DNA from 2 places in the Companilactobacillus muriivasis genome. Region 1 is predicted to be linked to the other one. Evidence: a T-box and tRNA genes for the amino acid it is inferred to sense, from the RefSeq annotation. Region 1 holds a T-box; the other holds one or more tRNA genes.

Region 1 (9,468 bases):
ACTTCAAGATTTGAATCCTGATGCTGTCTTAGTTTTAAAGAAACACAATTCTGAAATTTATTACCAGGACATGTCATTCAAAATAACTGCTGGCAATGCTGGTATGGCAACCGGTGGTATGGGCGATACTCTAACAGGAATCATGGCCGGCTTTATTGGTCAATTCGGCTACTCTCTGGCAACAATTCAAGCTGCCCTAATAATTCACAGTGTTATCGGTGATAAATTAAACGAAAAAGAATATGTTGTCTTACCTTCTCAAATCATTGAGAAACTACCAAAATACATGCAAAAATTCAGTTTGCAGAACAAATAAAAAAGACGTAACGATGTTTTCCAATCAACAATTGGATAAATATCATTATGTCTTTTATTTTTTATCTAATATTAAATATTCTTCTAATTCTTTCAACACGTGGTCCTAAAATCTTGTCAGCTAAAGAAGTCTTCAAAACCAAGTAGCCATATATAACGCCACCCAATCCAGCTTCTAATACCAAGACGACAACGGAAATGATTCGATCAGAATTACCAACAAAGTGGAATACCACCCAGTTAACAAACATAACTGAGACGAACATAATCAGCGAGAATAAGATTATTCCACTGATACGACGAGAAATTCGACCTGTATTGAATGGATAAATTCGATGTAATTCACGTAGCATTAACCAGCAAACCACCGCCATACCGATACTTGTAGCAATTAAAGGACCAAATTCATGGAACAAGCCAATCATTGGCAATTGAACAACAACTTTCACAATCAAGCCGTATACAAAATATTTAATCGCCAATCTGTTACGATATAACGCCTGTAAAACGGCTGATAAAACAGTGAACAATCCCAATAGAATAGAGATAATGGATGAAAATTGTAGCATCAAAACGCCAAGTGCATCATAACGATAAAATGTTGTCCACAATGGTTGTGCCACAGCGTACATCCCTAGTGATGCGGGAATCATAATGAAAAAGAACAATTCCAAAGTATTTGAAATTTGATTTTCAATATTTTTCTTATCACCTTTAGAATACAATCCTGACAAGATTGGAACGGCTGTAACGGCCATAGCGGTTGACAACGAAACGATAATCATAATTAATTTGTTAGCTTGGAAACCAAATAATGAATAATAATTATCCAATTGGGCTCCTGTGGCAGTAACAAACATCCGCATAAATTGATTGAATGTTGATTGATCAAACAAATTAAAGAATGTTATTCCGGCATCCAAAATAATAAATGGAACAGCCTGTTGGAAAATTTCACGAGTAAAGTTTCGCTCATTCACATTAGCAATTGGTTGACCATTACGCGATAATCGCCTCAGCTTTGGCAAGCGCCTCAACAATGCTAAAACTAAAATCCCAATAGCGACAGCTGCCCCAATAAATGCGGCAAAAGTTGATTGAACAACGGCATTGATATAACTACCTTTATTCATAATCATAATGACATACGTCGCTAAAAGCATGTAAATAACACGAGCAATTTGTTCGATAAATTGTGATATAGCGGATGGGGCCATGTCAGAATATCCTTGCAAATACCCTCTTAAAATACTCAAAATTGGAATAATTAAAACGGCAACTGCCAAAGATTTGATAACGGGAATACTTCTTGGATCACCGTCAGTAAAAATGGTAGCCAAAATTGGCGCTCCAAAATACATAACGGCTCCAAAAATCACACCCATGAATGTCATAATCTTCAGACCGTGCTTAAACAATTTATTACCAGTTGCATACTGATCAAGTGCGTTATAATGTGAAATTTGTTTTGATATTGCACCGGGAATTCCGGCTGTAGAAATAATCAAGAACAGACTATAAATGTTATAACCCTTAGCATACAAGGCATTAGCTGCGGGATAATATGATCCCATCCACGCCATCCATGGAATGATATATATCGCACCTAAAATACGAGAAAAAATACTACCAGCAGTCATCCATGCTGAACCTTTCAGCATTGTGTCTTGCGAAGAAGGCTCAGAATCAATTACTGGCATTACTTCTTCATCATCATGGCTATTATTTGCGCCCAAAACCTGCACCACCTTAAAAACTATCCTTTTAATTATAGCAAAGTTATCTACCTAAAAAATTTAAATTACACTTAAATTACGTAAAAAGCAAATTAATTTTGCCGTCTCCGGGTGACAGTACAATGCTTAGCCTGCTGTGCGACCGGTGCGAGCCAAGGTCTCGCACCTCGATTTTGAACTTCGAGAAAATCACTCGAATTTCAAAATACGTCGGTATTGTAAGGGATAAATCCCTAAGAATACCTGCACTGCTGGCTAAACATTGTACTGTCACCCTCCGACTATTTCTAATAACTACTTGGATACTTTCCTTTTTATTAATTCTTATAAATATACTGAATGTATTCTTATTTAAACATTACGAAAGCTTTGAATTCGATCACTAAAATGTCCCTTCCGATTAAAACATGTTCTATAGCTTTAGTCTCTAGTCATTTTGACCAATAATTTACACTATTCAACACTTTATATCGAAACAGTTAAAACTGCCTTATATAGGAAACCAAAGCATTTTTAAAGACACTAGCCAGAACTTGCGAGGGATGGAGTTCAGCAGTGATAGTTATGTTAGGCTGGCGATTCTCCAGTCTTACATAACAGGACGTCTTTTGAAATTCGCGAACTCTGCGAAGTTCAAAAGCGAGGGTCGAGACCGCACTATGGCTCGAGCCGGTTCCACAGCAAACTCCATCCCTCGCAAGCTCTGGCGGCATATCCCCAAATTTTACAAAACAAGAAAATTGTAAAGCGCGTTATCGTTTGAACAATGATAGAATAATCTTGTTGCAGGTTAGAAAGCAAGCAATTAATTAATTGAACTCACCTAAAAATCTCTATTTTGCAATTATTCACAAAAGTTTGAAATTCCTTCATATAATATATATAAAACGCTTAAACAATATTATCTTCAGCTTGCTTTCTACTCAACCAAAAAAGACTCCGGAAAATTTCCGAAGTCTTTTTTACTTGTCATTATTTAACTACGATATTAACAATCTTGTTAGGGATAACGATCACCTTAACGATGTTCTTACCTTCGATAAATTTTTGAACTTTTTCATCAGTTGTAGCAAGTTTTTCAAGATCATCCTTTGAGGTACCATTGGCAACTTCAACTTTATCTCTCAACTTACCATTAACTTGGACGATAATTTCAACTGTGTCAGAAACAAGTTTTGCTTCATCGTAAGTTGGCCATTTAGCGTAAGAAATTGATTCTGTGTGGCCAAACTTGCTCCATAACTCTTCCATCATGTGTGGTGCAATTGGAGCTAACAATTGAACTAAACCTTCAGCGTAAGCCTTTGGCATTGTATCAACCTTGTGTGCTTCATTTACGAAGACCATCATTTGTGAAATTGCTGTGTTAAAGTGCAATGCATCATAATCTTCGGTAACTTTCTTAACTGTTTCGTTATAAACTTTATCAAGTTTACCATCATTTGTATCAGTCAAGTAGCCATCTTTCAATGTGCTGTAGTCGTCATCATTGATAAATAGGTTCCAAACACGGTCCAAGAACTTGTATGAACCTGACAAACCATTTTCTGACCAAGCGATTGATGCATCCAAAGGACCCATGAACATTTCATAAACTCTCAATGTGTCGGCACCATATTGCTCAACTACGTCATCAGGGTTAACAACGTTACCTTTTGATTTAGACATCTTTTCGTGACCTTTACCAAGAATCATACCTTGGTTAAATAGCTTTTGGAAAGGTTCCTTAGTTGGAACAACGCCCAAATCATACAATACTTTGTGCCAGAATCTAGCATATAGCAAGTGAAGTACGGCATGCTCGGCACCACCAATATATAAATCAACTGGTAGCCATTGCTTCAATAGATCATAATCAGCTAGTGCATTGTCATTATTAGGGTCGATATATCTCAAGTAATACCATGAAGAACCAGCCCATTGTGGCATTGTATTAGTTTCACGACGACCTTTACGACCGTTCTTATCAACTACGTTAACCCAATCAGTTAGGTTAGCTAGTGGACTCTCACCGGTACCTGATGGCTTGATATCAGTATCTTCAGGCAATTTAAGTGGTAGTTCATCTTCTGGAACAAGTGAAGTCGTACCATCCTCCCAGTGAATAACAGGAATTGGTTCTCCCCAGTATCTTTGACGTGAGAAGACCCAGTCACGTAGACGGTAGTTAACTTTCTTTTCACCAAAGCCTTTGTCTTCCATGTAAGCAATAGCACGTTCAATAGCATCGGCTTTATTCAAACCATTCAAGAAGTCAGAATTAATATGCTTGCCATCTTCCGTTATAACGCCGTTATCCAAGTCACCTTCAATAACTTGAGTCATTGGTAGATCAAACTTCTTAGCAAAAGCATAGTCACGTTCATCATGCGCAGGAACAGCCATAACGGCACCTGTACCATAAGTTACAAGAACGTAGTCTGAAATCCAAATTGGAAGTTTCTTGCCGTTAACTGGGTTGATTGCGTATGCACCGGTGAAAACACCAGTCTTTTCGTCATTCAAATCAGTTCTATCAAGGTCTGACTTGTGTGAGATTTCTTCTTTATAAGCTTCAACAGCAGCTTTTTGTTCAGGTGTTGTAATCTTATCAACAAGCTTGTGCTCTGGTGCCAAAGTCATGTATTCAACACCAAAAATTGTATCGGGTCTAGTTGTAAAGACGTTGATTTTATCATCTGAACCAGCTACATCAAATGTAACTTGGGCACCAACTGAACGGCCAATCCAATTTCTTTGCATTTCTTTGATGTTTTCAGGCCAATCAATATCATCAAGGTCATCCAGCAATCTGTCAGCGTAAGCTGTGATTTTTAGCATCCATTGACGCATTGGCTTTCTAACAACTGGGAAACCGCCACGTTCAGTCTTACCATCAATGATTTCCTCATTAGCAACAACTGTACCCAAATCTGGTGACCAGTTAACCAATGTTTCTGATTCGTAAGCCAAACCTTTTTTATACATTTGTTCAAAGATCCATTGTGTCCATTTGTAGAATTTAGGATCGGTAGTTTGAACTTCACGTTCCCAATCATATGAGAAACCTAGTGAATTGATTTGACGCTTAAAGTTTTGAATATTCTTTTCAGTAAATTCAGCGGGATTGTGTCCTGTATTCAAAGCATATTGTTCTGCAGGCAATCCAAAAGCATCAAAGCCCATTGGATGCAATACGTTATAGCCTTCAGCACGTTTCATTCTAGCAATAATATCTGTGGCTGTATAACCTTCTGGATGTCCAACGTGAAGACCTTGACCTGATGGATATGGAAACATATCTAAGGCATAAAAGTTCTTCTTATTTGGATCCTCAGTTGTTTTAAAAGTATTGTTTTCTTTCCAATACTTTTGCCATTTCTTTTCTACGGTGTTGTGATTGTACATTTTTCTCCTCCTATACAAAAAAAGTCCTATGATTATAAATTAATCATAGGACGAGTTATCGCGTTACCACCTAAGTTCCGCACCACAAAATAAGTACGACTCTCAAAATCCTTAACGAGGATTAATCGTAGTCACTTACTAAAGGTTCGGCAACTATTATCAGTGGACGAGTTCGAAAATAAAACCTTACGCATTCACATCCCCATGCGCTTTCTGAAAAAGTATTTTATAATCTACTACTTCCGTGCTTATATCTTATACCATTAATGTTTGTCCGACAACCAATAAATCAGAATTTAAATCATTTAATTGACGAACGTTATCAACAGTTGTTCCAGCTTTTGAAGCGATAGAGTCAATTGTATCACCGCTTTGAACGGTTACTGACTTACTAGTTTGACTGCCTGAATCACTATCATTTGAGCTGTAATCATTTTGAACATTGATTGATGATGAGTCAGATGAATCATTTTCTGATGGAACAAATTTCTTCACACCATCACGTTCATCTTGAACCATAACTGGTGCTTGTTGACTGCCGTAAGCATCACCAACATTGCCAGTATCAGTTGTTGTATCATTAGTCTTATTTGCCAAGTTAGTAACTGCCAATGGTTGTCCATTAGCTCCAATTACTTGAGTAATTGTCAAAGTCTTACCAGGATAAATATAATTATCAGTCTTCAAATTATTCAAGCTCATCAAAGTATCAGTTGTCATGTTAAACTTATCAGCAATTGATTGTAATGTATCGCCTTGCGCTACAGTATACGTTTGATCCTTATCAGCAGCTGTATCAAATTGTGTCAAATTATACTTTTCGATAACACTGTCCAACTTATCAGCATATGTTGTATCGGTAGCATAACGACCAGTCAAATACTTAGTAGCATCTTTGTATGATGTTGTATTGCTCTTCCAAGTACCAGCATAAATTTGTGAATTGCCTGAAGTTCCACCACGAAGCAATGAAACATAGTCTTCAAGTGATTCCTTATATGAAGGATACTTTCTAAAATCAGAGCTAATTGAGCAAAGACTACCTGTACCGTCGTCTTCTTGTGTACCCATATTAACAGAGGCACCTTTATAATCTCCCTTAATACCAAAAAGATTATAATTAGGCGCAGTAGCTAGTCCACTTGTACCCCAGCCACTTTCAACCATTGCTTGTGCAATCATTACTGAAGCGTAGAGATCGTTATTTGCGGCCAACTTACGTGCTGAGTTACCAATATAGTCAATAAAAGCTTGATCCCCAACACCAGTAGAAGCAACCGGTGTGGCTGCTACTGCTGAGTTTTGATTCAACAAATTATTAACGGACAAAGCTTCGGCTTTAACGGGTGTAGGAGCTGAAATATTAGTAATTTCTGCTACTGCAGCACCAACAAACATACTTGATCCTAAGATCGTCATATTTTTGCGTAAGTTTGCGTTCTTACTTTTTTTATTATTTAATCTAGTCAAACGACTATCTTCGATTTTGCGTTCATGACGTGTCATAACCATAAATATCTGCTCTCCCTCAAAATCTTTATACTTTATTATATTTCTTAACAAAAACTTAAACAATAGAGAGATCAAAAAATATGAAAATATCTAGAAAAATATCCATCTTTAATGTGTTTTTACTGCTGTTTTTTGTTTTTTGGACCATTAATGTCTCACAACACACTAATCTAATCAAAAAATTCGATACTGCCTTGATCAGTCAAATTTATCATCATAATCCCCTGACACTTGGCATCTTTCGACTCATGACAAGTATCGGTGACACTTTTGCAACTATTATTGTAACCGCAATTATTTTTCTACTTTTAATTGTTAAAAAATATCATTATGCTGCGATTTATTTAGTGCTCAACAAGGTAGTCATCTCCGGAATGAACAGCATTATTAAAATTACTATCGACCGTCCACGCCCCAGCCATCATCATTACGTTTATGCTGGTGGCTACAGCTTTCCCAGTGGGCATTCGGCTAGTTCATTTGCGTTATACATTTCGGTTTTGATTATCAGTCTCTATATTTTCAAAAAAATCAGCTTAAAGATAGTTATCAGTGCCATTTGTATTGCCATGGTACTGCTGATTGGATACAGTCGTATCTTTCTAGGAGTTCACTACCCTAGCGACGTTTTCGGTGGCTATCTTTTGGCAGCTACTTTCATAACTTTCAATACTCTATTATTTAGAACCAAGAATCTTTCGATTCTTAATCTCAAAGGCGTTAAGAATTAGACCCAGTATCAATAATACAAGAGTAGCGATGTAGATATTATGCAATCCTGAAAAAAGAATTTGTCTCATTTTGGGTAAAAGCTGATGTGGCAAGGAATTAGCGGTCTGCGGATCAATCAATTTATTCATCATATCGACCGTAATATGCTTGTTTCCTGCGGCACCTTTTGCTAAAGCGGTGTTCAAAACGATTCCGTAAACTGAAACCATCATTGATTGACCAATTGTTCTCAACAAAGTATTAAAGCTCGTGGCAACTCCGACATTCTCTGGTTCAACGACAGTTTGAGATGTAACGGTAGTTGTAGTGATAGTTAGACCAAAGCCAAGTCCGGCAATCCCGGCTAACATACAGAAGTACCAAAATGGCGTTGTTGGACCAGCAGCTAATAATAAGGCATTAGCAATTGCTAAGAAGAATAAACTGATGTAAATGACTCGATTGGGAGCCATTTTTTTTATCAATGAACCAGCCCAGAATGAACCAAAAATCCAAACAATTGAGCTTGGTGTAACGGCGAATCCACCCATTGATGGACTCAAGCCTAAAATACCTTGCATCCAAGTTGGAATATAAGCTTCGAACCCGATTAAGAAGCCACTGACTAACAAGGCTAAAACATTTTGAATAACGAAAGTTTTATTCTTAAATAATTCCAAAGGTAAAATTGGATCCGCAACGTGCTTTTCAACATGAATAAAAGCAAAAATAGAAATAATTGAAACTAATACTAAGCCTAAAGGTATCAACATCGTGCGGCTACCGATATTTTGTAGAGCTAGCATTAATGGCAACAATACTAAAATCAGCAAAATAGTACCCATGTAGTCGATTCTGATTTTCTCGTGCTCTCGTTTATCTTCCTTAAAGAAGATCCATATTAAAGCCATTGTTATCAATCCAACTGGCAAGTTAATCAAGAAAACCCAATGCCAGCTTAATCTTTCAACAATGAATCCACCTAATAACGGTGCTATAACGGCAGCAATTCCCCATGCAGAACCGTTTAGTCCTAAAATACGAGCACGTTTTTCCAACGGATAAATATCTGCAATAATCGTAAATGTTAACGGTTGGATAGCTCCAGAACCGATACCTTGGATTACACGTGCCAAGATTAACGTCAACATTGAATTCGACATCGCACACAAAGTCGAACCAATGACGAAAATCACTAAACCAATCAATAGAACTGGTTTACGACCGACTATATCTGATAATTTTCCATAAATTGGTGTCGCTACGGCAGTCATCAGTAGGTAAACTGAGAAGACCCAGTTCATCAAACTAACCCCATGTAGACTTCCGATAATTGTCGGCATCGCAGTCGAAACGATAGTTCCTTCAATTGCCGTCATGAATGTCGCAATAAATACCGCAATCGTGACGATTACAACATTTGACTGATTTTTTTGTTCCATTAAATAATTCCTCCCATAAAAAAAGAGACCTTCCCTAAAGTAAAAACTTTAAAGAACGCCTCTGTAATCACCGATTAAATTTTCAAGAAACTCTTAATATCATTAACTTTATCAAGTTTTTCCCATGGTAAATCGATATCTGTACGTCCGAAGTGGCCATATGCGGCCGTCTTCTTATAGATTGGTCTTTGTAGATCAAGCATTTTAATGATACCTAGTGGACGTAAGTCGAAGAACTTGTTGATAACTTCTTCAAGTTGTTCTTCGGAATAATCACTAGTACCAAATGTATCAACGTGAATTGACACAGGTTTTGCCACACCGATAGCGTAAGCAATTTGAATCTCAACCTTTTCAGCCACACC
Region 2 (19,887 bases), on a different contig from region 1:
TAATGAGGGAATGTTTGATGGTACCAATTTAAATTCTATTGCTCTAAACCCTAATCTTCGATTCAATCCGAATACCTATTTAACTTCCAATAAGGGTACTAGTTGGAAAGGATACACAAAGGATCATGACATTTATACCCCAACCGGTGATACATTTACCGGTATTCCTATTTCTAAGGATGATGGAACTATCATCAATGGTTTAGGATATTTTTATAATGGTTCTGGAAATCATTTGTCCAACACATCTGATGTGGTATATTACCATGCCGTTGAAAATACCTCTCAGAATATAACCGTAACCAACCAAGTGACTATTCATACTAACCTGAATTATGATGTCACCACCAATGCAACTGGAACTATTGGTCGGTTGACCCCTGTCACCCCCAAAGAACAATGGACCTTTCCAGACGGCAAAGTTTATTACTTAGAACCTAATCAAGAAATAAATGCCGTTCTTGGTCTGACACAATCGACGGCTAATGAAACAGCAATATACAAACTTAAGCCAGCCAATGGTGAAAAAAATAAAGAAATAACAATAGACGGACAAAAAATAACAATCGATATTCCCGATGGCTCTGTTAGTAATCATACGGAAATAACAATCTCTGAAGATAATTTACCTAAAGGATACACATTCAAACAGAACACCATTAACACTATTAAAATAACTTATAACAATGATGATTCAAAAAATCCGTACACAATTGACTCCTCAGAAATTGAGATTGTTCCAAAATCTGTTTCAGAAAATCATGCATCAATAAACACACCTGTAGGTTCAAAAGATTTTACTATACCCGCAGGTACTATCTTTTCAAAATCAAAACCTTTTACCCTACCTCAAGTTGATGGTTATACAACTAACAATGTGATAGCTGTATATAATCCTGAAGGTACCGTCCTAATAGATTCTGAAACTAAAAAGGTTATTGACCCCACCGATTCTAGTATTTATAAAGGAAAAGAAACTCAACCAGGATCATTTGAAGTAACTTTAAAAGACGGATCACATGGTTCAACCGATTATGGAACTGAATATGTTGGGAAAACTGTATTTATCAATTCTCCTGAAATTTTAGGTTACAAACCCGACCAAAAGCAAATTAAGGGAATTATTGACGTCAAAGGTAAATTCATTCCTGATCCAGATTCAACCTACTCCTACACGGGAGATACAGTGAAAAAAAGTGAGTTAACGGTACCTACTCCAGAAGGTAACAAAACAATAACTATTCCCCAAGGTAATATCGGTACTTCCACTACTATTGATTTACCTGAAGTTCCTGGATACACCACAAAAAAAATCAAGGTAAAATATGTAGTCGACGAGAATAAACAGGAAACTGTTATATTTCAAGACTACGATGACAAGACCGTTGACCCCAGCAAAATCAATAATTATCAAGGAAATAATACCGATCCTGGGACTTATACTTTCACTTTAAAAGATGGTTCCAAAGCCGAGATTTCTTATGGCAAAGAAACAGTTGGGAAAAAGGTCCAATTTAAGGCTCCCACAATAAACGGTTACCACACAGAGCCAGGTGCACAAATCACCGGAACCATCAATGCTGAAGGAAAACTTATCCCTGACTCATCCCCTGATTCAATCTATCAGGGAGATATACTTGACGTATCCCATAAATCAGTAAATACACCTAGTGGTGCAATGAATCTGGAAATCCCCAAAGGTACTGTCGGTACTTCAAAGCAAATAGATTTACCCGAAGTTTCTGGCTATACGACTTCAAAAATAACAGTCATTTATAACGCCAACAAAACCGTTACGTTATTGAATGATAAGAATAACGTTATTGATCTAAATAAACTTTCTAACTACATTGGAAAAAGATTCAATTCTGGAACCTTCCATTTCAAATTAAATGATAAATCTGCCGGTAGCACTACTTATGGTCCCGTATCAGTTGGCAATTCTTTGAAAATCAAATCGCCCGCTATCAAGGGATATACACCTGTAAATGAAGAAATATCTGGAAAAATCGACTCAAATGGCGACTTCATTCCTGATAACCCCAAAGATTTAAACTATACACCGATTACACTTACCGGACATTCTCAAACGATATTAACACCAGTGGGTAAAGAAACTCTCCAAATTCCAGACGGAAAAGTTGGAACTTCAACCCCCATCACTCTACCAGGAGTGGATGGCTACACATCCCCAAAATTTCAGGTTAACTATGGACCTAACGGTATAACAATCAGCGACATCAACAACAATCATTCCATTGATTTCAACAACTCCAACTTTTACACAGGAGTCACAGTTGCTGGTGCAAAACTTATCGTCAAAAATCCTAATGGACTTGAAACAATCACCCTGACAATTCCTGAAGGAAAGTATGGAGACAATTCGAAAACAATTTCAGCTCCAAACTTACCCGGCTACTTCGCTCCCACAATCATCGCTACTTACCAACCCGATGGCACGCTCAAAATTATTGATGCCAAAAATCCAAAACTAGTAATTGATCAAAAACAGACTTTAACGTACAAAAAAAAGCCCTCAAGGGGCTCAAGCCATCACAATATTAAACGACCAGATGTTTCATATACCAATCCAATCAAACAAACGATTTCAACTTTTGCAGATAAAGTGGCTGTACAAATTTTTCAACTGGATTCAAATAAACAAATGAATTTTGTTACCAACCGTGTCCTAAATAATGCAATTAGTTGGAACAGTGATGCCAAAATAACAGTGAATGGTATTAATTATTATCGGATTGCTGCCAACGAATGGGCTCAAGCAAACCAAGTTTATTCATACAATCCAATTGATGAACGAATCAGAACTTATGACGATTCAGCCAAATTACTTTACCAAGCTGAAAATAAACTAATTTCCAATCGTGAGCTTTCCGTAAATAGTGCATGGATAACCGACCGTGAAACTGAAATTAATGGTCAGCAATATTACCGTGTAGCAACAAATGAATTCGTCAATGCAAATGACGTCTACATTTACTCACCTGTGAATCTAATCGTAACTACTCATAAAGTCCAAACTAAAATTTACACTGCTAAAGGAGACTTAGTCACTGACCGCTCACTTGCAAATAACACGAGTTGGAAAGTCGACAGCATCACTTATATCAATAATGAAAAATATTATCGCGTTGCCACAAATGAATTCATCAAAGCATCTGATATAGCAGTTAAAGATGTTCATTAATTTTGGGGATAAGTTAGGGGAAAAAATGGATACTTTTGAAATGAGAAAAGCATATTTTGAATGGCTCAGAGAAAACGAAAAATATACCGAATTATCATCCAATTCAATTCGTATTGAGACTCCTTTTTTAGATAACTCTCTTGATAAGATCATTTTATACGTCAAAAATAGTGGTTCTAAAATTGTCATATCTGATAATGGTTGGACTTTAGATTACCTTGATAATCACGATTTTACTTTCAAAATAGGATCATCCAAATATATTTTGTTACATTCTATTTTGAAAACCTTTGACTTAGGTATATTCGATGGTGAGATATACGTTGAATGTGTCGAGGATAATTTCCCTCTGGCAAAGCAAAAAATACTTCAAGGATTAATCAGAATAAATGATTTAACATTTCTGAGTGGCACAAATTAATTAAGAATTTCAGCTGTAGGGTGACGAGAAAAATGCAGTCTGCTATGAAGGTGGCGTTAGAGCTTTAGCTCTTACACCACAGGACGAGTTTTGAAATTCGCGAGTTTATGCGAAGTTCAAAATCGAGGTTTGAGATCGCCCTCTGGCTCAAACCGGTACTCATAGCAGAACTGCATTTTTCTCGTCACCCGAAAGCGGCATACTTCAAGGCAACAAAAAAAAAGCAGCTGAACAATATCGTTCAACTACTTTGATGATGCGGGTAAGAAGATTCGAACTTCCACGGAGAAAACTCTCCACAAGATCCTTAGTCTTGCGCGTCTGCCAGTTCCGCCATACCCGCATGCACGTTCTATAATACACATAATTAAAAAATATTTCAAGCTGAAATATTAAGATCTTTAATATATTTCAACTTGCCACGGCAAATGCCACAGACATACTTTTGTGTATTCAATTTCTTAACGCGCCGATAGATATGATGACAGTTGCTGCATTCATAAATATGATAAGTTTTTTTCTTAACACTACTTTGAATTGGCGAATAACGTAACCCACCAACTTGCTGCAATAAAACCTTAAAAGTATGATCTCGATGTTGTGCTGGTAAGCCGTCGTTATACAAGTGATAGTGGCACAATTCATGTTTGATGACTCCTACCAAAGTATCATATCCGAACTGTTCATAAATCTTAGGATTGATATCAATATGCCGGTCATTTAAATGAAATCTACCACCAGTTGTCTTCAAACGACTGTTAAAACAAGCTTGATGAATAAAAGGCTTCCCAAAATATTCTTGGGAAACCTTTTTTATTAACTCGGTTAATTCCTGATTATTCATTATGCCAAGTCAGTTAATTTTTGAATTAATTTAGAAAATCTATCCATATATTCGTCTTGCTTCTTTTCAGCTTCATCAAAAGCGTGACGATCAACTTGCTTGTCAGCACCGATACTGTCAGTCATTTCTCCACAGCCTTCAACATACTTCTTAAATGCAGAAACTAGTGAGATATGAGTTCCCATCAATCTTGCAGGAGCCTTACCTTTTTCAAGTTTAGCTAGAGCTTCTTGATAGTTCTTTGTTCCAGTAGCGAAATCTTTTTGGATCTTACCGTATTCAACATCGTCCATCTTATCAACTTTACTACGATCCAAGGCACCACGAATCTTTTCGTATTCTGGGTTCAACTTATCTTGCTCTTCCTGGATTGATTGAACAGTATTGTTAATTAATTGACCGTATTGCATAGCTCTTTTTTGTGCGGCATTCATAATAATTACCTCTTATTTTCTTCTTGTGTCTTCTCAGCATAAATATCTCGTTCAACTGTAAATCTTGGACGTTGCTTAACCTCGTTAAAGATTTTACCAACATACTCGCCGATGACACTAATACTAATTAATTGTACACCACCGAGTGCCCAAATGGATATCATTAATGACGACCAACCAGGGATTACATCGCCATTGATTTTTCGAATAAAACTGTAAATCAGCAATAATATACTGATGAATACGATGAAAAATCCTAATCCCATAATCAACTTAATTGGCACGATTGAAAATGATGTTACACCATCGACGGCAAATTTAATCATTTTGCGTAATGGATACTTTGATTCTCCAGCAAAACGTTCTTTTCTGGCGTAATATACTTTGGCAGATTTGAATCCCACTAATGGAACAATTCCACGTAAGAATAAATTCCGCTCACGATAACTCAACAATACTTGGCAGGCACGTTGACTCATCAAACGATAATCAGCTGAATCAGGCACCAGTTTTACACCTAAGAATCCCATAAACTTATAGAATGCTTCAGCTGTGCTACGCTTAAAAGCTGTATCAGTATCACGATTGTTTCTAACGCCATAGACAACTTCGGCACCCTTAAGATACTCGTCGACCATCTTCGGAATCGCATTAACATCATCTTGAAGATCAGCATCTATCGTTATAACGGCGTCAGAATCTTTTGATGCACTAGTAACTCCAGCCAATAATGCTCCCTGATGCCCGAAGTTGCGGCTTAGTTTAACTCCTGTAACGGCGTTATGCTTCTTTGAAAATTCATCAATCAATTCCCAAGTTTTATCTTTACTACCATCATCCACAAAAACAATCTTACTTTTCTCAGAGATTTTCTTTGCAGCTACCAAGCCATCAACAATGGCTGACAACTCTTTAGTAGTCTCATGTAGTACCTCTTCCTCATTGTAACAAGGTACTACAATACTTAATTTAAATACATCAGACATTCATTTTACCCCACTTTGATCTCATCCATTCACAAATGGTAAATAGCCCTAAACCGCCTAAGATGGCGATAACAGGCAGAAATTCAAGTCGATATCTGCCTTGCACTTCAATTAACAATTGTACGACAGCGTAGGCCATCAGTGGTAGTACTAATAAGAATGTTTTTTGATTTTTATTATGCCAAAGTCTTAATGAACCTATCCATGAGAAAATAATCAGTATAACGGTACCCATATAGCCTAATAATTTAGCCATATTGCTTACTTTCAATGAATGTTGGGTCTCAAATCCAGTAAAGTCAATCGTCGTTGAGCGACCGGCCCAGAGCGTTTCGTTCTTATTCCAGAACAATTTCAACCAACCATGCGTTGAATTCAAGTTAGAAATATTCTCTCGGATAACCTGATGTTCCTGAGCACTCATCTTGGCACGACTATCCTTCAAATTGAAACGGTTAACCATCCCTTGATCGTATGATCCATTGGAACTAGCATCTAGACCAACCACAAATTTCCACTCAGAATCACGATTAGTCAATCCATATTCATTCAAGCCAGAACTCTTGATTGCCATACCGGCAGCCGAGAATATCATTTGATAAATGACCAATGTAATCAGAATTTTACCTAAACCAGACCAATTGAATTGATTATTTTGAATAAATAAGTACAACAAAGCATATACAACGATTCCGGCAATAACCACGGGGCCAATTGGTCGAATAATACTACCAATTCCCAGCGTTATACCGGCCAGGGCGTACGCCCAATACTGATTCTTCGTGATCAGATAGAACGTCACAAGAAACATCAGCATTCCTAAATATTGGTTATCCGCCTGACTATTTAAAGCAAACCAATCTAAGTCAATCATTAAAACAAAGACCGTTAATCGAGCAACACTGACGTTTTTGAACAATTGCATTGCTAGAATATATGACATCAACAGAATCAAAACTTGATACAAGACGTTTAACAATTGAATGGCAATGATCTTGTGACCAAAGACTTTGACCACCGTCATAACGTAGACTAGATAACCTGTTTGATAGGCCCACTTGGCGAAATAATCATTGTCATACTTATAAATTGCTTTACCCTCAAGCGCCTTAGGAGCTGTTCTCCAGAAAGCTTTAAAGTCACTGAACTGTGTCTGTGGAACTAATTTCAGCCAAATGATTGCCGCAATGGCGAAAACCATTAGCATACTGATTAGAATTAGTCGGTTTAAATTAGGGTCATCATCACGAATTCGATATAAGACGAATCCACCCCCACCGACAAAAACAATTGCACAAAGAAAAACCAGTACTGTTAATACTGGTTCAACTTTTAAATAATTGATTGTTAGAAAGTGTCCCATTTGAATCAATACGACTGTCGTAAAGATTGCTAGGCACACAATAATAATTTTACTAATAATGCCTTGGAATTTACTTAGCATTCTATCCCTCTATATTTGCTAATTTTTTATGGTGTACCAGGAAACTTTGAAGCTTCGAAATACACTGTTTAATACTTTCCATGCTTGCAGCATAACTGAAACGCAAGTGACCTTCACCACCGATACCAAAGAAACTTCCTGGTAGAATTGCCAAATGCTCTTCTTCCAATAAATCGTTAGCAAATTTAACGTCGTCTTGTTCGTAATCTTCAGGAATTTTTGCAAATAAGTAAAAGGCTCCATCTGGCGTTGGGCATTCAAAGCCCATGTCGTGTAAGCCAGCATACAAGGCGTCACGTCTTTCTTGATATTGTACCTGCATTGCTTTTGGATCATCGTAGCCATTTGTATACGCTTCTAAGGCTGCGTATTGAGTAATTGATGTGATTGATGTAGTTGCCAATTCATGGATCTTATTAATCTGTGAAATGACCTCTGCAGGCCCACAAACAACCCCAAAGCGCCAACCTGTCATAGCATGTGACTTTGATAGTCCGTTCAGTAGAATCGTCTGTTCCGGCAAAATATTGCCAAATGAGACGTGTTTAAAGTTATATGTTAATTCACTATATATTTCGTCACTGATAACGAAAATATCGTGGTCTTTCAAAACATCTGCTAAAGCTCGTAATTCATCCTCAGTGTAACTAACCCCCGTTGGATTACTTGGGAAGTTGAGTAAAAAGATTTTGATACGTGGATTCGTTCTCAAAACCTCTGCTAATACATCAGGAGTGACTTTGAAGTCAGTCTTTGAAGTATCCAAGTAAACCGGTGAAGCTCCATTGAAATCAGCATCTGGACCATAAATGGTAAATGCTGGTGATGGAATTAAAACCTCGTCACCATCTTGCAAAATCGCATTGAAGGCTGAGAAAACACCTTCGGTAACACCAGTCGTAGCAACAATCTGTGTCTCTGGATCATAATTCAAATCGTACTTATCGTGCAGATAGTTAGCTACAGCAACCAATAGATCGTGGTTACCTTCTGGCACTGTGTAGTGCGTGTGGTCATCTTCAATGGCTCTAATTGCAGCCTGTTTGATGTGTTCAGGAGTATGAAAGTTGGGTTCGCCAACGGTCATATTAACAGCTCCTGGTATTTTCTTGGCCCGCGCATTGAACTTAAAAATATCCTGTTGTTTAATTGCGACAACGGATGGTTTCATTAGGGAGATTAAATCACTTTTCACTGTTATACACCTCTTTTAGAAGATTACACTCTCATTCTAACATACGTCATTTCTTAAAAAAAAAGACATTCAAAAAATCTGAATGTCCAAATATGATACAAAACTATACTAATTGTCAAATACGGTATATGGAGAGCGGCGCTTGTGAGCAGTCTTCTTATACCAGTTTTCAATGATTTCAGCACTAGCATCTGAAATGTCTTTACCTTCAAGATAATCGTCAATATCTTTATAAGATACACCTAAAGCTTTTTCATCAGGCAAACTAGGACGGTCTTCCTCCAAGTCAGCTGTTGGTGTTTTCTCATAAAGATTCTTAGGGGCATCAAGTTTGGCTAACATTGCCTTGCCTTGGCGCTTATCCAAACGGAATAACGGCGTTACATCAGCAGCGCCATCACCAAATTTTGTATAAAAACCAGTAATATTTTCAGCAGCGTGATCGGTTCCAACAACAACACCTTGGTTATCGCCAGCAATCGCATATTGTGCAATCATTCTAGTTCTAGCTTTGATATTACCTTTGTTAAAATCAGAAATAGTTAAACCATTGTTCTCAACGGCTTTTACCATTGCATCGACACTATCTTTAATGTTAACTCGAACGACTTTATCAGCTTTCATCCATTCGATAGCTTGCATACAATCAGACTCGTCAGCTTGCTCACCGTAAGGCAAACGAACCGCGATAAATTGATAACTGTCATCGCCAGTTTCTTCACGTAATTCAGTCATAGCAATTTCTGATAATCTACCTGCTAATGTCGAATCCTGTCCACCAGAAATGCCTAGGACAAGTGTTTTTAAAAAGCTGTGTGCCGTTAAGTAGTTCTTGAGAAAGTCCACTGAGCGTCTAATTTCAGCTTCTGGGTCAATCTCTGGCTTAGTATGTTCAAATTCAATAATTTCTTTTTGCAATGGTCTCATTTTTAGTCACCTAACCTAATGTTGTTTACGTCATTTCTAATCTTCTCAATATACTTCATCTTGTGACTGTACAGTTTTGAAGATAAATCAACAGGATAGACTTGAGGGTTTAAAATACGTTTGTATTCGTCCCAGAGTGAATCGAGGTTGTCAGCACAATACTTGCGGATTTCTTTAACATTTGGCAAGTCATAAACTAACTTACCGTTGATAAAGATATCATGCAACATTGGCTTAGCTTGGAAATCTTCCACAGTCTTATTGATATAAGTATATTGTGGATGGAACATATAAAGTGAACTGTGTTCTCTAGGATCTTCATTCCAGAAAGTTACGTAGTCCCCTTCGGATTTATCATTCTTTTCGTTATTAGTGATTCTCCAAACTTGTTTCTTACCAGGTGTGGAAATCTTAGCTGCATTACTTGAAAGTTTCAAAGTATCCATCATATTGCCTTTAGAATCTTCGATACTTACCAATTTGTAAACAGCACCTAGAGCTGGTTGATCAAAAGCTGTAATAACCTTTGTACCAATTCCCCAGACATCGATTTTAGCATCCTGCATCTTCAAGTTTAAAACGGTCTTTTCATCCAAATCATTGGAAGCGTAAATCTTAGCATTTGGGAAACCAGCTTCATCAAGTTGCTTTCTGACACGCTTAGAAATATAGGCCATATCACCGGAGTCAATTCTGACACCTTCAAAATTAATTTTGTCGCCCATTTCACGAGCAACCTTGATGGCACTAGGCACACCACTCTTCAAAGTATCATATGTATCAACTAAGAAGACACAATTCTTATGTGTTGTAGCGTAGGCTTTGAAAGCTTCATATTCGTTACGGTATGTTTGCACCAAAGCATGGGCATGTGTACCAGAAATTGGAATACCAAACAACTTACCTGCTAAAACATTACTTGTAGCATCAAATCCTGCAATATATGCGGCTCTAGTACCCCAGATAGCAGCATCGACTTCTTGTGCACGACGTGAACCAAATTCCATAACGGGATCATCGCCACAGACAGTCTTAATACGAGCAGCCTTTGTCGCAATCAAAGTTTGGAAGTTCACCATATTCAAAATGGCAGTTTCAATCAGTTGGCATTGTGCCAATGGTCCTTCAACTTGAAGGATTGGTTCTTCATTGAAAACCAAATCTCCTTCAAAAGCTGAACGAACTGTACAGCTGAATTGCATATCTTTTAACCAGCGTAAAAATTCCTCATCAAATTCCCCGTATTCACGCAAGTAATCGATATCTGAATCTGAAAAACTTAAATTCTTAAGATAATTAACGACATGTTCCAGTCCTGCAAAAACGGCAAAACCATTGTCGAAAGGCAAACTTCTGAAGTAAACTTCAAAAACAGCCCGACGGTTGTGCAAACCCTTCTTCCAGTATGTATACATCATATTTAATTCATAATAATCCGTATGCAAAGTTAAATCTTCATTTTGAAATTGAGTCATCATAACTCCCTTATAAATTTATATTAAAAAGTAGTCTGGTTTTTTCTGAAATATGCAGCTTTAACAATCATTCAAAACCTTACAAGGCAAAAACCAAATCAACTTCTAGTTAACAATCTATATTTTACATTAATCTGCATTTAAAGTCGCTTCGTATCCATCGTTTACTTTATGAGCTAATTCTTCGATAGAATAGTTGTCTCGAACTTCTTGATAAAGTGCCAATCCTTTTTGATCAAGGTTGCCATCACGCCACATTGAGTGGGCATCGTTCAAGGCTGCAATTAGTCCTTGTTCATCGCCAGAATCGACTAACCAACCAGTATCGTCATTGATAACTTTATCGGTAGCACCAACGTTTGTAGCAATAACTGGTTTTCCATAAGCGGCAGATTCAAGGTAAACTGTTGGCAAACTTTCTGACTTCGATGTTAGAACAGAAACGTCACATTCTTGGTAATAGTCACCGGTATTTTCACGGAAACCAACAAAATCGACTTTTTCTTTGATGCCTAGTTCTGAAACTAATTTACGTAAATCGTCCATCAATGGACCGTCACCGACTAGTGTCAAGCGATAATTGAACTTCACTTTGCTCAAAGCTTCAAGCAATAAACGATGATTCTTGACCTCAACCAAACGTGCTACTTCCAACAAACTGAATGTTGGTTGGCGATTGAATCGCGGATTGATTCCAGAAAAATCGATGGCATTGAAAACTTCAAATGTTTTGCTTGATCTGATTTTCAATGATTCAAAATATTCTTCCAAATCAGGGTTCATGTAGAAAAGTGAATCTGCGCTTTTTAGAGCGTGTAGATTTAACTTGAGCATAACTTTACCTTTGATCCCTGAAAAGTCGATACGGGGGTCAGAATGGACTGTTATGACCCATTTAGCATTGATTTTCTTTCTAATCAAAGACACGATATAGTTAGCACGTGGACCATGTGTATGTACAATATCGAAGTGATTATTGTTAATATAGTTTGTTAATGGTTTTAGAATCGATAAATCAAAACGTTGTTTTTGTTTCATCACCGACACGCTCAAGCCATTTTCACGCGCCATCTTTGAAACTGGACCTTCTTGAAAAGTTAATAACGTACTCTTCTCACCAGTTAACTTTTGACCTTTCATCAGGTTAACAATATATGTACGAGCTCCACCGTCTTCATTGCCGGCATTAATATGTAAAACCCTCATTAAGACACCTCTCAAATTAATCTTTCTCGTGTATAATAATACATTAAAGGAGAACGCCATGCACAAAAATAGAGTAAATATTTTAGGTACAGAGTTTGATAATTTCACGACTAAACAATTTCATAAATACTTGGATGATGATTTGGATATTAAAGCAAACAAGTTTATCGTAACACCTAATCCTGAAATTGTTCTTTCTGCTAGAAAAGATACCAATTTTTCAGAAATTGTCAATAATGCTGATTACGTCATTCCCGATGGAATTGGAGTTATCAAAGGAGCTAAGAGTCTTGGAACTCCACTCCACGAACGAATCACCGGATTCGATACTTTACAATATTTAGTTGAAGCGGCTAACCGCAAGTTTTCGAAAGTTTATTTACTTGGTGCTAAACCCGAAGTTATTGAAGCTAGTGCTGAGAAAATCAAAAAGGATTACCCTCAAGTTGATCTTGTTGGTTATCACGATGGCTATTTCAAGGATGAAGCAGATATCGTAGCTGAAATTGCTGAAAAGCAACCTAACATCGTTTTCGTTGCTCTAGGTTCCCCTAAGCAAGAGATTTTCATCAACAAATACCGTAAGACAGCTGATGCTATTTGGATTGGTGTTGGTGGTAGTTTTGATGTCTTCTCCGGTACTAAAAAGCGAGCTCCAAAGTTTTTCCAAGCACTCAATTTGGAATGGTTCTACCGTTTGATTAAGGAACCTACTCGTTTTGGCCGGATGTTGGCAATTCCTCGTTATATGAATTTGATTAACAAAGAAAAGAAGAGCCGTAAATAAGCTTCCGTTTCCAGAGCTGAGAGTATTCATCTGCTGTGCGGCACGGCTCAAGCCTTTCTACAGACCGGAAAGTCTCCAACACGTCCGGTGGTGTAATGGCTAAAGCCATAACGCCACTTTCGCTGCTGATGAATACTCTCAGCTCTTCCAACTAATTTGTCTTTTATATTAAATGAATATCACTTTCAATCTCCAATATGTCGGTGATTATGAAAAGCGCATTTAATTTAGAATTATCAAACTTACTTAAAAAATTAAAATAAAAAAGATTGTCATCCAACTTTTTCATTTCGTTGGATGACAATCTTTTTTTGTTTCAAGCATTATTTTTAGTTTATATAGGCAGTGGCTCTAAAACGAGTTCCGAAGGCCAATTTCTTCCGCTTTGCCTACCTACCCAAATCATCCGCAAGGTACGCGGATAATTCGTGAAGCTACGCAAATGCTCGGAAATTCCCGGGCCTGCTCCACTCTCTCACCAAAACGAGTTCCGACAGGGCAACTCCTTCCGCTTTTCATATTTAAGCAAATCACACGCAAAACCGGCGTGCAATTCACTTATTCACGAAAATGCTCGGGAGCTGACCGCCCTGTCTCCACTCTCTAATCTTCGACATCAATGGTTTCAGGATTCTGTCCACTTCTTACAAAGATTCTAGCATTTAACATTGCGTAACTAAGAATCGAAACGAAGTAAATACTTACTGAAGGTGCCTCGATAACGTGTCCCGTCATCAATGCCATTCCGAATCCTAACGCTACACTGGCTACTAACATTGCCCACTTAAAGGACCACATGTACTTGAATTTTCTCAAGAATGTGCCGACTAGATATAGCAAGCAATAGAGCAATGGCGCTAAGTAGATGATTGTTCCGAGGATACCAAATTGGAAGAAGATATCGATGTAGTCCATTTCAACTAGCTTGGCTTTCTTCTCACTCTTAAAGCTTGTTGCATAACCCATACCAAATGTCTTTTGAGCTATGGTTGCTTTCTTATAATTGTGAGCGGCATTTTCAAAGTAAACTGTCCGACCACTTAGTAAGTAAGAAACTGTCTTGTTAGTTTCAACATACTTCTTTTGATCTTTAGTAATACCTTTTTTAGTCTTAGCTTGTTTCTTCTTATACTTGATCATATCGTTGTGCAATTCAGCGGTTCTGGAAACGGCCATGGCTGGATAAGCAGCGAATACTCCACCAAGTGTGATGACTAATAAAGCCACGATTCCGGCGTTGAACTTGCGATTGCCGCCATCTTGGAAGAAGTGAATGACTGCTGCCAAAATTCCCATACAAATACCGAAGAGAATTGCTAACAATGAGCCCTTTGTACCAATCAACAATGCTGAATAGATTGCCAAAATAATTGTTAACCAGTAGTAAACTCTCGACCACTTGTTAATTTTATTCAAGGCATACCAAATCATAATTGGAAAGGCGATTGAAACGATAGCACTCAACTCATTAGCAGCGTAGAACCAGCCACTTTCACCTAATTTGTAATAAGCATATGAGCTGAAACTTGTGTTTGTAAAGTGCGCCACAATCATGATAATACTGATGATATTAACAGCGTAGAAAATCACTTTAGGGAAATAACGGTTGATAACTCGATCTTCCGCCAATTCTTCAAACGCATAAAAGTATCCCAGCAACATGACTGGATAATACAAACTTTTTGCTAAGGTTGTTATTTCTAGTGATGGTATAAATAAAACTTTTTGTTTGTAATTAATGATTAAACTGATTATCGAAACTATTCCTAAAATCACGAAATACCCGATGACTCGAAACCCTTGTTTGTTATCCCGATTCAGTATCAGGAATATCAGGATATAAAACGCCGTAACGGCCATAACAGCCATTCGAATCAATACCCCAAAGGTTATATTAATATGTGCCTGAGCCATCAGTCCGGTAACAGCATCTAATACAGGTTGAAAAACAATATATAGCATCAAGAAGATACTGTACTTTTTTATAAAGCTTTGCATAAGTGACTCCCAGTTAAAAATTTAAAAAACATATCAAGTTACATCTTACCCTAAATCGAATTTTAAAGAAATTAATTATTCCAATTAAAATTCAAAACCTGTTTTATTGTGTACTTTGTGTACTTCCGCTTCCGATTGCCAGAGAATTTTGCCTGCTGTGAGGACCGGTTCGAGCCATAGTGCGGTCTCGAACCTCGCTTTTGAACCGAAAAACACGTTTCAAAAGTCGTCCTGTGGAGTAAGTTAAAGTACTAACTCCACCTTCACTGCTGGTGAATTCTCTGGCAACCTCCAGCTATATCATTCTTTGGCTCATAACCAATCAAATTTCTTAAATAACTATATCTATCCATCTAATTCATTATTAACCAAAGTAAAACCCGGTCTAACTATATAAGTCAGACCAAAAATCTTAGTAAATAATACCAAAATCATTCTGAAATTTCATTTAACTCAACTAGTAAAACATACACTAGCCGGAGGCGGAACTATCTCTCTAAGTAAAATTCAAAACGATCGCCGGCATATTGTGAACGAACATATTCAAAAGGACGCTCATCATCCAAAGTTGTAACTTGGCGAACTCGTAAAACGGCAGATCCACGTTTAACGTTCAAAAAGTTGGCAATTTTTTCTGAAGCAAGGATGGCTGAAACTGTTTGTGTAGCGTTACCTAATTTTAACCCAGCCTTGTCTTCAAGTGCTTTATATAGTGAAGACGTAATGTCTTTTTTATTCAAGCTATCAACGATACCGATTGGAATAGTTGCAACTTCAAAACAGATTGGTTGCTTATCGGCGTAACGAATTCTTTCCATTCGTAATACTTGGTCGCCATTTTTAAGTTTTAATTTTTCAATTTCGCTAATCGATGGATCGGCTACGTGGTAGGACACAGTTTTACTTGAAGGCTTCTTACCTTGACTCTCAGTAATCTCAGTAAAACTAGTTGTTCCTGACATCTTTTCTTGCACCTTGCTGCTGGCAACATATGTACCGGAACCTACTTGGCGTTGCAAGATTCCCTCATCAACAAGTGTTTGAATCGCTTGGCGTAACGTCATTCGACTAACATCGAAATCTTGAGAAAGCTGTCTCTCTGATGGAATACGTTCCCCCACAGCCCACTTGCCAGATTCAATTTCTTTTCTAATTTCGTTATGAATTTGTATATATACTGGTACCTTCATCATATGGACTCCTTTACGAGCATTACTCCTGTTAATTATACCGTATTTCTATAAAAAATTAAGAATTGGTATAAAAACTTAGAAAAAATAAAAAGGCAAAATTCAAATTATGAATTTTGCCTTTTTAAGTTATTGGGTTAGCTGGATTCGAACCAGCGCATGATGGGATCAAAACCCATTGCCTTACCACTTGGCTATAACCCAATTAATGGAGGGGAGTGGATTCGAACCACCGAACCCGAAGGAGCGGATTTACAGTCCGCCGCGTTTAGCCAGACTTCGCTACCCCTCCATGTGTTTAACACATGTCTCATTCGACTTAATAATATTACCGAAAATTAAGATTCATTTCAAGTGATTTTATAAACTTTTTTTATTTGTTCACTTCCGCCAGAGGATGCCGGTAATTTTTCGCCCGATGTGAGGACCGGTTCGAGCCAAAATGCGGTCTCGAACCTCGCTTTTGAACTTCGCAAAGACCGCGAATTTCAAAAGTCGTCCTGTAATATAAGGACTAACGTCCTAATATTACCTTCACTACTGGTGAAAATTACCGGCATCCTCCGGCTAGGTTTATTAAAAATGAGATTTAATCAATTTAATACTCATATTCGTTTGAATTGATCCAATTTATTCGTCACCAAATAACAAAATATTTAATCCCCATCAGATTTAAAAATTAACCGAATCATTTCGTAAAAATATTTTTAAAATATCAAAAGCAAACAAATTTTTAATTCCAATTTTCTATGCATTAAATCGATGCATCGTTAAATAATAATTCCCTTAAACATTCAGAATCATTAAACATACAATATTTATCCAAAATACCAGAGTCTCCGGTTGCAAGGGATGGAGTACGCTGTGGAGGTGGCGTTATGGCTTTAGCCATTACACCACAGGGCGACTTTGGAGACTTGCCGAACTATGGCAAGGCTTCAAAGCGAGAGACGAGACCTTGGCTCGGCTCGGTCCTCATAGCGTAACTCCATCCCTCGCAACCGGAGGCGGCATCCTTAACAAACAAAAAAAGACTGCAAACTTTTAACAAAGTCTGCAATCTTTAAATAAAATTTTTAATTAACACCTTGCATCATCTTTTTAATCCAAGGAACACAAAGGATTAACAATACGGCTGCAACTAATGTAACGATACCTGTAATTCCAAAGAACATCATTTCGTTATGCGGATCTCCAGGTACGAATAACTTAACAATTTGAGCATTAGCAGCTTGTCCAGCTGAATCAGCTAGGAACCACATACTCATCATTTGACCAGAGAAAGCCTTTGGAGCAAGTTTTGTTGTGGCTGACAATCCAACTGGTGAGATTAACATTTCACCAATTTCGATAATACCCCAACTTAGAACTAGCCAAAGTGGACTAATCTTGCCACCAACATTTAGACCTGCTAAAGGAATCAACAATACAAAGTATGAAATCGCTGTAGCAATTAGTCCCATCCAGAATTTAGATGGTGATGAAGGTTGGCGCTTGCCCAATTTGATCCATAACCATGCAAAGAATGGTGTATAGATGATGATAAAGAATGGATTAAGCATTTGGAATTGTGGTGCTGATAAATGCAATCCAGCAAAGTTCAATTGAGTTTGTTCTGCGGCAAATAATGCCAAAACAACTGAACCTTGCTCTTCAATTGCCCAGAAAATCATAGCGGCAATGAACAATGGAATATATGCAAAAACACGTGATCTTTCAACTTTAGTAACCTTTTTACTTGTTAGCATCATGATGAAGTAACCAACAGGCAAACCGATACCCAAGATACTGATGATCGTTATAACGTTGTCAATTGTAAAGGCACGTGCAAAAATCAATGCCACAACAATGATAACAATTGCTACAACTACGATTGAAACTCGTTTGATAAATCTACCACGTTCAGCATCCGTAATTGGATCTGGAGCGTGCAAACTTGATTCTGGCAAGTACTTACGTCCGTCCCACCAGTAAACAATCAAACCAATGAACATACCGATAGCAGCTAATGAGAAACCAGCGTGGAAATTAAACGCGTTACTCATACTGTTAACAGCTTGTGGAGCAAATAGTGAACCCAAGTTGATACCCATGACATAAATACTGAAGCCGGAGTCACGTCTTGGATCTCCCTCAGAATACAATCCACCAACCATTTCGGATACGTTTGGTTTCAAAAGTCCAGTACCAATAACAATTAGTCCAATAGATAGGAACAATCCAGTTTCACCAATTGGAAGCGATAAGACGATGTGACCAAACATGATCAACACACCACCCCAGAAGACTGTTCTTCTGGCTCCCAAAAGTCTATCACTGATAAATCCACCTAGGACACTTGACATATAAACAAGTGAACCATAGATAGACATAACAGAAGCAGCAGTGGTACGGTCCATCCCTAGACCACCCTTAGTTACTGCATAGTACATGTAGAAAAGTAAAATGGCACGCATACCGTAGTAACTGAATCTTTCCCAAAATTCAGTTAGGAATAATGTACGCAAGCCTGTCGGTTGTCCGAAGAAACCTCGATCTTTTTTCTCGTCCATTAAAAAATTCTCCTCACATTACACAATGATGTATTAATATTAAACTTTCAAATTCTTTGTGTCAAAGCATTTTTAATAAATACATCATAAATCCTTATATATCAACAAAAAAAAATAAGAGCCCTTTAATATAGGCTCTTATTTTTATACCCGGTGTTTGAACGCCATAGTTGCCTTCACAGCGTCTTTCCAGCCAGCATAGAGATCTTGACGAACTGAATCGTCCATCTTTGATTGATAATTTTTTCCAGTTTCATAATTCTTTTTAATATCATCCAAATCTTTCCAAAAACCGACACCTAAGCCAGCCATAAAAGCTACACCTAAGGAAGTCGTTTCTAGTTCAGAGGATCTTTGCAATTGAATGCCTAAGATATCAGCTTGGAACTGCATCAAATAATCGTTAGCAGATGCTGCCCCATCAACCTTTAGGACTTCAATTGGAATCTTGGAATCAGAACTCATCGTTTCAATAATATCTTTGGTTTGATAAGCAATCGCCTGTAACGTTGCTTTAATTAAGTCATTATTTGTTGTCCCACGAGTGATACCAAAAATCGTTCCGTGAGCTTCATTATCCCAATACGGTGCGCCCAAACCGGCAAAAGCTGGAACAACATAGACTTCATCTTTACTTGTAGAAGCTTTGGCAGCATCCGAAGTTTCCGGTGTACTGTTAATCATACGCATGTCATCACGCAACCACTGTAACGCCGCTCCGGCCACAAAAACACTGCCCTCTAAGGCATATTTGACCTGACCGTTAACGTCATAAGCAATTGTCGTCAATAAATTATTGTCGGACAAAGCTGGTTTATCACCAGTATTCATGACCGCAAAGGCACCAGTTCCATAGGTATTTTTGACCATCCCTTTTTCAAAAGCCATTTGACCAAAGAGTGAGGCTTGTTGTGAACCAGTCATACCAGAAATAGGAATCTCAGAACCATAGAATTGGTAGTTTTTCGTTACACCAAAGATTTCTGAGTTCGATTTAACTTCTGGCAACATTGACTTGGGAATATTAAAGAATTTTAATAATTCGTCATCCCATTCCAAAGTGTTGATGTTGTACAACATTGTTCGACTGGCATTAGCGGAATCGGTCGCAAAACTTTCGCCATCGGTTAATTTCCACAACAACCACGTATTGACAGTTCCAAAGAGTAATTCACCTTTTTCAGCACGTTCTTGGGCACCGTCAACGTGATCCAAAATCCAGC

What was found. The T-box of region 1 lies ahead of leuS (leucine--tRNA ligase). A T-box ahead of a tRNA ligase gene usually reads a tRNA of that ligase, here a tRNA-Leu.
Region 2: it has a tRNA-Leu gene. The T-box ahead of leuS (leucine--tRNA ligase) is inferred to sense a tRNA for this amino acid. The anticodon was not compared.

Annotation. Positions count from the first base shown of each region.
Region 1 is NZ_BTTQ01000001.1:22,215-31,682, reverse strand. It holds gene AAA923_RS00150 (NAD(P)H-hydrate dehydratase) at 1-316, shown strand, start outside; gene AAA923_RS00145 (putative polysaccharide biosynthesis protein) at 378-2,015, opposite strand; gene leuS (leucine--tRNA ligase) at 3,024-5,438, opposite strand; T-box leader at 5,482-5,697, opposite strand; gene AAA923_RS00135 (glucosaminidase domain-containing protein) at 5,694-6,950, opposite strand; gene AAA923_RS00130 (phosphatase PAP2 family protein) at 7,031-7,681, shown strand; gene AAA923_RS00125 (MDR family MFS transporter) at 7,628-9,103, opposite strand; gene metK (methionine adenosyltransferase) at 9,178-9,468, opposite strand, start outside.
Region 2 is NZ_BTTQ01000011.1:44,505-64,391, reverse strand. It holds gene AAA923_RS11260 (SLAP domain-containing protein) at 1-3,205, shown strand, start outside; gene AAA923_RS11255 (DUF1828 domain-containing protein) at 3,231-3,626, shown strand; tRNA gene AAA923_RS11250 (tRNA-Leu) at 3,884-3,969, opposite strand; gene AAA923_RS11245 (SprT family protein) at 4,006-4,470, opposite strand; gene AAA923_RS11240 (hypothetical protein) at 4,470-4,904, opposite strand; gene AAA923_RS11235 (glycosyltransferase family 2 protein) at 4,910-5,890, opposite strand; gene AAA923_RS11230 (glycosyltransferase family protein) at 5,883-7,334, opposite strand; gene AAA923_RS11225 (aminotransferase class I/II-fold pyridoxal phosphate-dependent enzyme) at 7,336-8,505, opposite strand; gene nadE (NAD(+) synthase) at 8,638-9,456, opposite strand; gene AAA923_RS11215 (nicotinate phosphoribosyltransferase) at 9,459-10,934, opposite strand; gene AAA923_RS11210 (glycosyltransferase) at 11,061-12,137, opposite strand; gene AAA923_RS11205 (WecB/TagA/CpsF family glycosyltransferase) at 12,196-12,924, shown strand; gene AAA923_RS11200 (O-antigen ligase family protein) at 13,528-14,922, opposite strand; gene AAA923_RS11195 (GntR family transcriptional regulator) at 15,411-16,112, opposite strand; tRNA gene AAA923_RS11190 (tRNA-Gln) at 16,245-16,316, opposite strand; tRNA gene AAA923_RS11185 (tRNA-Tyr) at 16,322-16,404, opposite strand; gene AAA923_RS11180 (peptide MFS transporter) at 17,189-18,664, opposite strand; gene glpK (glycerol kinase GlpK) at 18,809-19,887, opposite strand, start outside.